Regions from separate parts of the Acidovorax sp. GW835-FHT14B10 genome, predicted to be linked through region 3. Evidence: predicted binding sites of a transcription regulator. Region 3 holds the regulator's gene; each other region holds the start of a gene.
The links. The regulator FNR, encoded in region 3, switches genes on or off when oxygen is low (the NO sensors DNR and NnrR bind a similar motif). The targets are predictions, from matches to a motif close to TTGATNNNNATCAA.

Region 1 (3,372 bases), on a different contig from region 3:
AGTACAGCGGCTGGATGCGCATCTGGCGCAATGGGCGCAAGTGGGTGGGGTAGAGCAGGGGGCACCGCCAGCGCGGCGGCCCTTGCGTGGCGGTTCTGGCATCTGGGCCGCACGCTTTCAAACGGTGGGGAGGGCGCTTGGGCGCCGTGAAGGCTGAAACAGCCGGGCCGTGTTTCTATGCACGAAGATGACTTTCAACGGGGCTTCGGTCCCGTTTGTCATGGGGTCTGGTCTGGTGTGCGGGATCGTCTTGGCGTGTTGCTATAGTCGGCGCTTTTCACCATTCCAAGGACCTCCCATGGCCGCTGGCAGCCTTCTCGCCTTGTTGGACGACATCGCTACCGTCCTTGACGATGTGGCCCTCATGACCAAGGTCGCTGCGAAGAAGAGCGCCGCCATGGCCGATGACGTGTCGGTCATGACCAAGGTGGCGGCGCAAAAGACGGCGGGCGTGCTGGGCGACGATCTGGCGCTCAATGCCCAGCAGGTCGCCGGCGTGCGCGCCGAGCGCGAGATTCCCGTGGTCTGGGCCGTGGCCAAGGGCTCGCTGGTGAACAAGGCGATTCTGGTGCCGGCGGCGCTGCTGATCAGTGCCTTTGCGCCTTGGGCGGTGACACCGCTGCTCATGGTGGGCGGCGCATTTCTGTGCTTTGAAGGGTTTGAGAAGCTGGCACACAAGTTTTTGCACAGCCCCCAGCAGGACGAGGCCACGCACGAAAGCCATGCCCAGGCCAACGCCAACCTGGCCGTGGACCTGGTGGCTTTTGAAAAGAACAAGATCAAGGGGGCCGTGCGCACCGATTTCATCCTGTCGGCCGAAATCATCGCCATCACCCTGGGCACGGTGGCTGGTACACCTTTCGCGCAACAGGTGGCGGTGCTGGCCGGCATCGCGCTGGTCATGACGGTGGGCGTTTACGGCCTTGTGGCGGGCATCGTCAAGCTCGACGATCTGGGGCTGTGGCTCCACCACAAGCCCGGCGCGGCGGCCCGTGCGCTGGGGGCGGGCATTGTGCGCGCCGCGCCCTGGTTGATGAAGGCGCTCTCGGTGGCGGGCACGGCGGCCATGTTTCTGGTCGGCGGCGGCATTCTGGTGCACGGGGTTCCAGCGCTGCACCACGCCGTGGAGGGCGTGGGTGCGGCGGCGGCGCTTTGGCCTGTGGGCGGTCTGTGGGCGGTGCTGGTTCCCAACCTGCTCAATGCCGTGATCGGCATCGTGGCGGGCGGCCTGGTGGTGGCGGGCTTCACCCTGGTGAACCGGCTGCGCAAGGGCGCTGCAGCAGCCCCTTGATGCCGGGGTGCGTGTGCCGCACCACGCTCAGGGTAACTACCAGGATTTTGACCTGAGGCAAGGTTGACCATTTTGCTAACAGGCTCAATTGCGGTACGGGGGTCGTCCCCGTTCAACCGCATCGAGTTCTGTATGAAAAAAAATCTGCTGGCTGTCGCCGTTCTGTGTGCATTGACCTCTGGCGCTGCCTTTGCGCAGCAGGCCGAAAGCCCTTGGCTGGTGCGCGTGCGCGCCGTTCATCTGGACAGCGCCAACAAGGACAGCACGGGGCTGGGCCTGTCGGTCAACAACAAGACGATTCCTGAAGTCGACATCACGTACTTTTTCAACAAGAACGTGGCCGCCGAGCTGGTCCTCACGGTGCCCCAGAAGCACGACGTGCGTTCCAACGGCACCAACATTGGCACCCTCAAGCACCTGCCACCTTCGCTGCTGCTGCAGTACCACTTTGATGCCCCCGGCTTCAAGCCCTATGTGGGCGCCGGTGTCAACTACACGCGCTTTTCCAGCCTGAACCTGCCTGCTGGCGTGGACATCGATCGCAACAGCTGGGGCGGCGCCCTGCAAGTGGGCGTGGACATTCCGCTCACCAAGAACCTGTCGCTGAACTTCGACGTGAAGAAGGTCTACATCAAGACCGATGTGTTCGCTGGCGGCGCCAAGGCAGGCACCTTCAAGGTCGATCCCGTGCTGGTGGGCGTGGGTCTCGGCTGGCGCTTCTGATGCGAAGGCGCTGCCTGCGCGGCGCCTGGCATCACCTGACTCCCAGGTGAAAAGGGCTGGCGCCTGCGCCGGCCTTTTTCTTGAGGGAGCGATTTTCGCCGGCCATCAACGATGCAGGAGCCGGTTGGCTTTGGATTCTGATGGTTGAGTGCTATATAAATAATAGCTGTTGGTGCTTGTGGGATTGCGCTACAGCCAAGAATCCATGAAATTGCATCGGGCCTTGTCATGGAAAGGCTGGCCGGTACGCTTGCGTGTGGGTGCATTCCTGCGTGGCCTGTCGTTGCAGGCTGTCACCTGCGATGAACGCAGTGGGAGTAGCCTGTGGCATCGTTCACACCCCGATGCCCGACGCCCACCGCCATGCACCCCACCCACCCTAGCGATATCACCGAAGGCCTGAACCAGCGCCCCGCGCGCATCTCCCCCAAATATTTCTACGACCAGCGCGGCTCGCTGCTGTTCGAGGCCATCACCCGCCTGCCTGAGTACTATCCCACGCGCACCGAAAATGCCCTGATGCAGGCCCATGCCGCCGACATGGCCCAACAGCTGGGCCCCGTGCGCACGGTGATCGAGCTGGGCGCCGGCAGCTGCGAGAAGGCCCGCGTGCTGTGCCGCCAGGTGCGCCCCGCCTGTTTTGTGGGGGTGGATATTTCGGTCGATTTCTTGCAAGAGGCCGTGCAGCGCCTGCGCGCCGACATGCCGGGGCTTGACGCGCGGGCGGTGGGCGGCGACATGACCCAGGGCCTTGTGCTGCCCGCCGACATTCCCCGGGCGGGGCGCCTGGTGTTCTATCCGGGCTCTTCCATCGGCAACTTTGATCCGCCCCATGCGCTTGAACTGCTCTGCCACATGCGCGCGCTGGTGGACAGCGACGGCGGCTTGCTCATCGGCATCGATCTGCCCAAGGAGGTGGCGGTGCTCGAAGCCGCCTATGACGACGCCGCAGGGGTCACGGCGGCCTTCAACCGCAACGTGCTCACGCACCTGAACCGCCTGATCGGCAGTGACTTTGTGGAAGAGCAGTGGGCCCACCGCGCCTTCTTCAACCGCGAGGCGTCGCGTATCGAGATGCACCTGGAGGCCCTCGATCCGATTCGCGTGCGCTGGCCGGGCGGCGAGCGCTGCTTTGGGGCCGGCGAGCGCATCCATACCGAAAACAGCTACAAATACCCCCTTGCGGTGTTCACCGCCCTGCTGGCCCAGGCGGGTTTTTCGCGTGCGCAGGCATGGACCGATGATCAGGGCTGGTTTGCCGTGGTGCATGCCCGCCCCTGAACCCTCTGATGGAGCGCTGTCTGGCCATGCATCCCTTGATTTCCCGCTACACCGAAGTGCGCCGCCACACCACCCGC
Region 2 (3,372 bases), on a different contig from region 3:
GGCAGGAAGCGCTCCAGCACGAAAGCCGAGCCCACGGTGGCCAGCCAGCCAGTCAGCGCCAGATTGACGGGCACCCACAGCGTGTTCCACAGGGGGCGTGAGCGCACCACCATCATCTCGGCGCCGGTGTAGAAGGAAATGGTGAGCGCCGAGACCACGAGCAGCGGCGACAGCAGGCGCATCCAGCCGGGCTTGCCCAGCCACCAGGCGGCACACATCGCCACGCTGAGCGTGACGAACACGGGCAGCAGCAGCGCGCCGACCGACATCCACGACCAGGGCGTGAAGTGCGCATAAAAGTGCCAGAAGCGCGCGGGTTGGTGCAGGTCGGCCAGCAGCGACACGGGTGCGGCAATGCTGCTGACGGCCAACGTCAGCACGGCGGCGGGCAGCAGGCGCTGCAGCGTGCCGCCGTCCTTGCCCCAGGCGCACAGCGCGGCCAGGATGGCGGCGCCAGTGGCCACGCCGACCAGGAAGAAGTACTGCACGGCCCAAGGCAGCCAGGCCGCTTCATAGTGCGGGGTCAGGAGTTCGATGATTTGCATGGTGCGCTCCTTGGGCTCAGTGGTCGGACAGCAGGCGCACGCTGGCCTGGCCGTCCACGCCGTTGACGAACTCATCGGGCAGGCCGATGTAGAACACGCGCGGCGATGTGTTCATGCCGGGCTTGAGTACCTTGATCTCGTCCTTGTGCTCGGCCATGCGGCGATTGATCTCGCTGCCCTGGTCATTCAGGTCGCCGATCACGCGTGCGCCGCCCACGCAGCTTTCCACGCAGGCGGGCAGCAGGCCGACTTCCAGGCGGTGTTCGCAGAAGGTGCACTTGTCGGCGGTCTGCGTCTCGTGGTTGATGAAGCGGGCGTCGTACGGGCAGGCCTGCACGCAATAGCCGCAGCCCACGCAGCGCTCGTTGTCCACCAGCACGATGCCGTCAGTGCGCTGGAAGGTGGCCTGCACCGGGCACACGGGCACGCAGGGCGGCTCGTCGCAGTGGTTGCACAGGCGCGGCAGGCTGACCATGGCGGGCGCGCTGCCATCGGTCTTGTTGATCTCGTACTGCAGCACCGTGGTGCGGAACTGGCCGATGGGCGGCTGGTTCTCCACCGAGCAGCTCACCGTGCAGGCCTGGCAGCCGATGCACTTGCGCAGATCCACCAGCATGCCAAAGCGCTTGCCCTCCATGCCGGGGCGGCGCGGAGGCTGTGCGCCCATGCCAAGGGCGGGCGTGGGTGCGGTGACAGCAGCCACGGCCGTAGCGGGCAACGCCACCGACGCCAAGGCTGCGCCCAAAAGGTCTTGCAGAAATCCACGCTTGCTGGGCGGATTGGATGGGGTACCTGGGGTGGTAGGCATTGCAGCGCTCCTCGCTCGTTTTGCAGTGTTTGCCTTGCACGGCCCGGCCTGTCTAAGACATCAAACCGTATAAGCAACAATTTGATTTGATCTTAAGAAGCAAGGGATTACCCGCATTGACATATATCAAAAGAAAAATCAGTGAAAACTGTCGCGCCGCAGACTCCGGCGCTCACCGAGGTGCGATCAAAAATAAACGGCGGGGGTTTGTGCTGCGCAGAGTGATGGCTTGCATGTTTCTTGGCGCTCCTGCGCCTCACCGTGACACGCCAGGAGTGACCGTGCGCACTCAAAGGGGCGCGACACAGCACCGGGGGTGATGGCCACTTTTAGACCCGTTTTGGGTGCATGCGCTTGACAGACAAGCGCAAATAGCTAGCTTTTAAATAGCAAATTCACAACCAATCACGCCAGCGCGCGCTGGATGATGATCTTCTGCACGTCGCTCGTGCCCTCGTAGATCTGGCACACGCGCACGTCGCGGTAGATGCGCTCCACCGGGAAGTCGCTGACCACGCCGTAGCCGCCCAGGGTCTGGATGGCGGCGCTGCACACGCGCTCGGCCATCTCGCTGGCGAAGAGCTTGGCCATGGCGGCTTCCTTCAGGCAGGGGCGGCCCGCGTCGCGCAGCGCGGCGGCGTGCCAGATGAGCTGGCGCGCGGCCTCGATCTGGGTGGCGCAGTCGGCCAGGCGAAAGCCCACGGCCTGGTGGTGGAAGATGGGCTGGCCGAAGCTCTCGCGCTCTTTCGAATACGCCAGCGCCGCATCAAACGCGCTGCGGGCCATGCCCACGCTTTGCGCGGCGATGCCGATGCGGCCGCCCTCCAGGGCCCCGAGCGCGATCTTGTAGCCCTCGCCCTCGGCGCCGATCAGGTTCTCGGCGGGGATGCGGCAGTGGTCGAAGTTGATCTGCGCCGTGTCGCTGCTGTGCTGGCCGAGCTTGTGTTCGAGCCGCGCCACCACGTAACCGGGGTTGCTGGTGGGCACGAGGAAGGCGCTCATGCCCTTCTTGCCCGCCCCCTTGTCGGTCACAGCGATGACGATGGCCACATGGCCGTTTTGGCCGCTGGTGATGAACTGCTTGACGCCGTTGATCACGTATTCGTCGCCCTGGCGCGCCGCGGTCGTGCGCAGTGCGGAGGCGTCGGAGCCCACATGCGGTTCGGTCAGGCAAAACGCGCCCAGCATCTCGCCGCGCGCCAGCGGCGTGAGCCAGTCGCGCTTTTGCCAGGCGTTGCCGTAGCGCAGGAGGATGGCGTTGACGGGGCAGTTGGTCACCGAGATGGCGGTGCTGGTGCCGCCGTCGCCCGCGGCGATTTCTTCGAGCACCAGGGCCAGCGTGACGTAGTCGAGATGGGCCCCGCCAAACTCTTCGGGCACGCAGATACCGTAGGCGCCCAGCGCGGCCAAACCCTGGTGGGCCTCCTTGGGGAAATGGTGCTCCTTGTCCCAGCGCGCGGCGTGGGGCCAGAGTTCGGTCTGGGCAAAGTCGCGCACGGCGTCGCGGATCATTTCCTGGTCTTGGGTCAGCAGCATCGTTGTCTCCGGGTGCTTGGGGGTGTTGTGGGTTGCGGGTATCGAAAGCCTGCGGCCCTCACCACGAGGCAAAGGGCGTGCCATCGCGCTGCAGGAACTGGCCCTTGTGCGCGGGCGTGAGCCGCGCGAGCGTGGCGCGCATGGCGGCCACGCTCTCTGGCGCGGTCAGCGGGGCTTGCGCGCCGCCCATGTCGGTCTGCACCCAGCCGGGGTGCAGCGCCACCAGCGTGGCCTGCGGGTAGTCGTGCTGGGCGCTGGCCACTGCCATGTTGAGCGCGGCCTTGCTGACGCGGTACAGCCAGGTGTGGCTGCCTGTGACGCCGCCGATGCGGCCCAGCTCGCTGCTGATGAAGGCAAAGCGCCCTTGCGCGGCCTCGACCAGCGGGGCCACCTGCGGAATGGCCTGCATGGCACCCAGTACGTTGGTGTGCATGACCCGGTCGAACCGCTCACGCGTGGGCGGCGAGAGCGCATTGCCGCGGT
Region 3 (3,372 bases):
CTGCGCACCAGGTCATCACGATTCAGCGCCAACCCTCGCACCACGGGCAACCGCCCCTGATCCAGATGGTCGTAGTACTCCTCCAGCGACTTGGCGTTCTGGCTGTAGGTCGCGCCCACCCGGCCGATCGCGGATACGCCCAGGCCGATGAGATCGCAGTCGGGCTGGGTGCTGTAGCCCTGAAAATTGCGGTGCAGGCGCCCCTGCCGCTTGGCGACCGCCAACGCATCCGTAGGCAAGGCAAAGTGGTCCATGCCTACATAGACGTAACCGGCATCAATAAAGGCGTCCAGCGAACGCGAAAGCATGGTCACCTTGGCTGATGCAGCGGGCAATTCTGTCGAGATGATGCGCCGCTGCGGCTTGAAACGATCGGGCAAATGGGCGTAGGCATACAAAGCGATTCGGTCGGGGCGCAATTGGGCCACCTGTGCCAGCGTGCGATCAAACGACTCGGGGGTCTGGCGCGGCAGCCCGTAAATCAAATCCACATTGACCGACTCAAAGCCCAGCGCACGAGACGCTTCCACCAGCGCAAACACCTGCTCTGCGGGCTGAATGCGGTGCACCGCCTTCTGAACCTCGGCATCAAAATCCTGCACACCGAAGCTCAATCGATTGAAGCCCAGTTCCGCCAGCACCGCCAGCCGATCCGAAGTGACCGTGCGAGGATCCACCTCGATGGAATACTCACCACCCGGCGCAAAGGTGAAACTGCGCCGCAGCGTTGCCATGAGCTGGCGCAGTCCGTCATCCGAAAGGAAGGTCGGCGTGCCGCCCCCGAGGTGCAACTGGCTGACCACCTGTCCGGTGCCGCAGTGGGCCGTGTGCAGATCAATCTCGCGGCTGAGGTAGCGCAAATACACGTCGGCACGGTCATGGTGCTTGGTGATGATCTTGTTGCAGGCACAGTAGTAGCACAACGATTCGCAAAACGGAATGTGGACATACAGCGACAGAGGCAGTGCCATGGCCGTAGCGCCAAGCCGGCGCTGTGACAGCGCCAAGACATAGTCCTCTTGCCCAAAAGCCTCCACAAACCGGTCAGCCGTGGGGTAGGAGGTATAGCGCGGTCCTGGTATGTCAAAACGGCGCAGAAGTTCTGGGGTAACAGAGGTCATGGGAAAATATCCTTGCGTGCATTGATACTGTGCCGTACCCTTTGATCCACGTCCTTGACTTTAATCAAGAAGACGAATGGGCACAGGAGGGACAATTTGATTCAAGTCAGCCACCACGCGTGCACTGCGGGACAATGGAGTCCCAGCAGATACAAGCCAATTACCCTGACCTGTCCAGGTCCCAGTGCCCATGAACCCGCAATCCATCAAAGTCGCCTGCTCCAACTGTAACCTGCGAGAACTGTGCATGCCCGTAGGCCTGAACGAGCAGCAGTTGCAACGCATTGACGATATCGTGGCAGTGCGGCGAAAAATCAAGCGGGGAGGTACTCTCTTTCGCAATGGAGAGTCGTTTACTTCTCTCTATGCCATTCGCACCGGGTTTTTCAAGACCTGCGTCGCTACCGAAGATGGGCGCGACCAGGTCACAGGCTTTCAGATGGCGGGTGAAATCATTGGACTCGATGGCATCGTCAACGACCATCACACCTGTGACGCAGTCGCCCTCGAAGATGCCGAAGTGTGTGTCATGCCCTTTGATCGCATCGAAGAACTATCGCGCGAAGTCACGGCGCTGCAACACCACGTTCACAAGATCATGAGCCGGGAAATCGTTCGTGAACACGGCGTGATGCTTTTGCTGGGCAGCATGCGCGCAGAAGAGCGCCTGGCTGCGTTCCTGCTCAACCTGGTGCAACGCCTGCATGCCCGTGGGTTCTCGCAGTCCGAACTGGTATTGCGAATGACACGGGAAGAGATCGGCAGCTACCTTGGACTCAAGCTGGAGACGGTCAGCCGCACGTTCTCGAAGTTTGTGGAAGATGGCACGGTGGAAGTCAAACAACGCCATGTCCGCATTCTGGACACCGATGCACTCAAGCGCATTGTCAACAACCAGCAGGCTTGTCACTGATCGCTGTTCAGGTATTTAACCGTCACGGGCATGACGATGCCTTGCGACAATCGCCCGGTCGAGCATCCGGAGGCACGGGGCAGCGGTTGAGTTCAAAGGGGGACATGGAGAGCAGCGTCGTCAGCGCGCTGGCAGCCATGGTAATGGTCCAGAACGCAAAGAACGCAAGGGTATAGACCCCCTGGCGAGACAGTGTCAATGGTTGACCGAACCAATGAAGATCCTGTGGATCCACCATGGCGAAAACCAGCATTTCCAGGATCCCGGCCACCAGAAAAGCGGGCCAGGCAATCCACATCAGGCGTTGTGTCCACATCGTGTGTTTCCTTGGGGTTGCGGAGGGCGTGTGCATGCGACCAGTTGGACTCTGGTTCAGCGAGGCTGATCTACGGCAGGTGTTGCCGCATGGTTGCGGCCCTTGAGCGCAGGGGCCAAGCTTTTCTCTGGCTGTGCCAGCGTCTGGTTGATCTCCATCCCCTTGCGGTAATAGTCCTCCTCGACGACGGGGTCCGGCCGACTCATGGCAAGCCACAACGTAATGAAGCCGGCAATCACCACAATGACCGGTCCGGCAATCACCAGCCAGACATGCCCAAACTTCCACCATGGCCGGGGTTCGGGAGTAATAACGGGGCTGGTTGGCATGAAAACTCCTCAGGTATCAGCATACAGACCACAAGACGCCATGCAGCGCCCAGCGTGACCTTCATTCAATTGACTCAGCGTGGCACCAGGAATATGGATTTCTCACTCACCTTGCCGCTGCTTTCCAGTGCAGATATGTCGAAATGAATCGCATGGGAACCAGGGGCCGCAGATCCATACGGGATCTGCAGCCGCACCGCTACCCAACGGGATTCTGCGGCACCAATGTCAACCTCCTGCTCTGACGCCACTTCCATGCCATCCAGCCCGCTCGCAGTAATGCGGTAGCGCTGCGCAGCCTCTGTGGCATTCATGATCTGCAGTCGATAGACATTTTCAAGCTTGCCTCCCGCAACAATGCGGGACAAGGCGGCACGGTCACGCACGATGTCCACCTTCAGGGGGGTACGCGTGGTCAGGCTCGCCAGCATGCCCACGCACAAAGCCACCAGAACCGCGGTGTAGATGAGCACGCGAGGACGCAAGACATGTCGCCAGATTTGCGACTGAGTCCAGCGATGCAGAACACCATTCTGGGTTGAATACCGTATCAACCCTCTGGGGTAATGCATCTTGTCCATCACGGTATTGCAGGCATCCACGCAAAGACCGCAGCCAATGCATTCATATTGCAAACCCTTGCGGATGTCGATGCCCACGGGACACACCTGTACACACAAGGTGCAGTCGATG

Region 1: the regulator FNR is predicted to act here: its motif matches at 1,339-1,352, upstream of AC1Q5S_RS00320 (OmpW/AlkL family protein).
Region 2: the regulator FNR is predicted to act here: its motif matches at 1,470-1,483, upstream of dsrO (sulfate reduction electron transfer complex DsrMKJOP subunit DsrO).

What each region holds. Positions count from the first base shown of each region.
Region 1 is NZ_JBXAGC010000001.1:60,305-63,676, forward strand. Features, by position in the region: gene purL (phosphoribosylformylglycinamidine synthase) at 1-53, shown strand, start outside; gene AC1Q5S_RS00315 (DUF808 domain-containing protein) at 299-1,291, shown strand; gene AC1Q5S_RS00320 (OmpW/AlkL family protein) at 1,424-2,014, shown strand; gene egtD (L-histidine N(alpha)-methyltransferase) at 2,378-3,295, shown strand; gene egtB (ergothioneine biosynthesis protein EgtB) at 3,322-3,372, shown strand, end outside.
Region 2 is NZ_JBXAGC010000002.1:300,124-303,495, forward strand. Features, by position in the region: gene nrfD (NrfD/PsrC family molybdoenzyme membrane anchor subunit) at 1-545, opposite strand, end outside; gene dsrO (sulfate reduction electron transfer complex DsrMKJOP subunit DsrO) at 562-1,353, opposite strand; gene AC1Q5S_RS03305 (acyl-CoA dehydrogenase family protein) at 1,759-2,889, opposite strand; gene AC1Q5S_RS03310 (SDR family oxidoreductase) at 2,948-3,372, opposite strand, start outside.
Region 3 is NZ_JBXAGC010000006.1:73,160-76,531, forward strand. Features, by position in the region: gene hemN (oxygen-independent coproporphyrinogen III oxidase) at 1-1,121, opposite strand, end outside; gene fnr (fumarate/nitrate reduction transcriptional regulator Fnr) at 1,312-2,034, shown strand; gene AC1Q5S_RS06705 (hypothetical protein) at 2,057-2,350, opposite strand; gene AC1Q5S_RS06710 (FixH family protein) at 2,407-2,679, opposite strand; gene ccoG (cytochrome c oxidase accessory protein CcoG) at 2,754-3,372, opposite strand, start outside.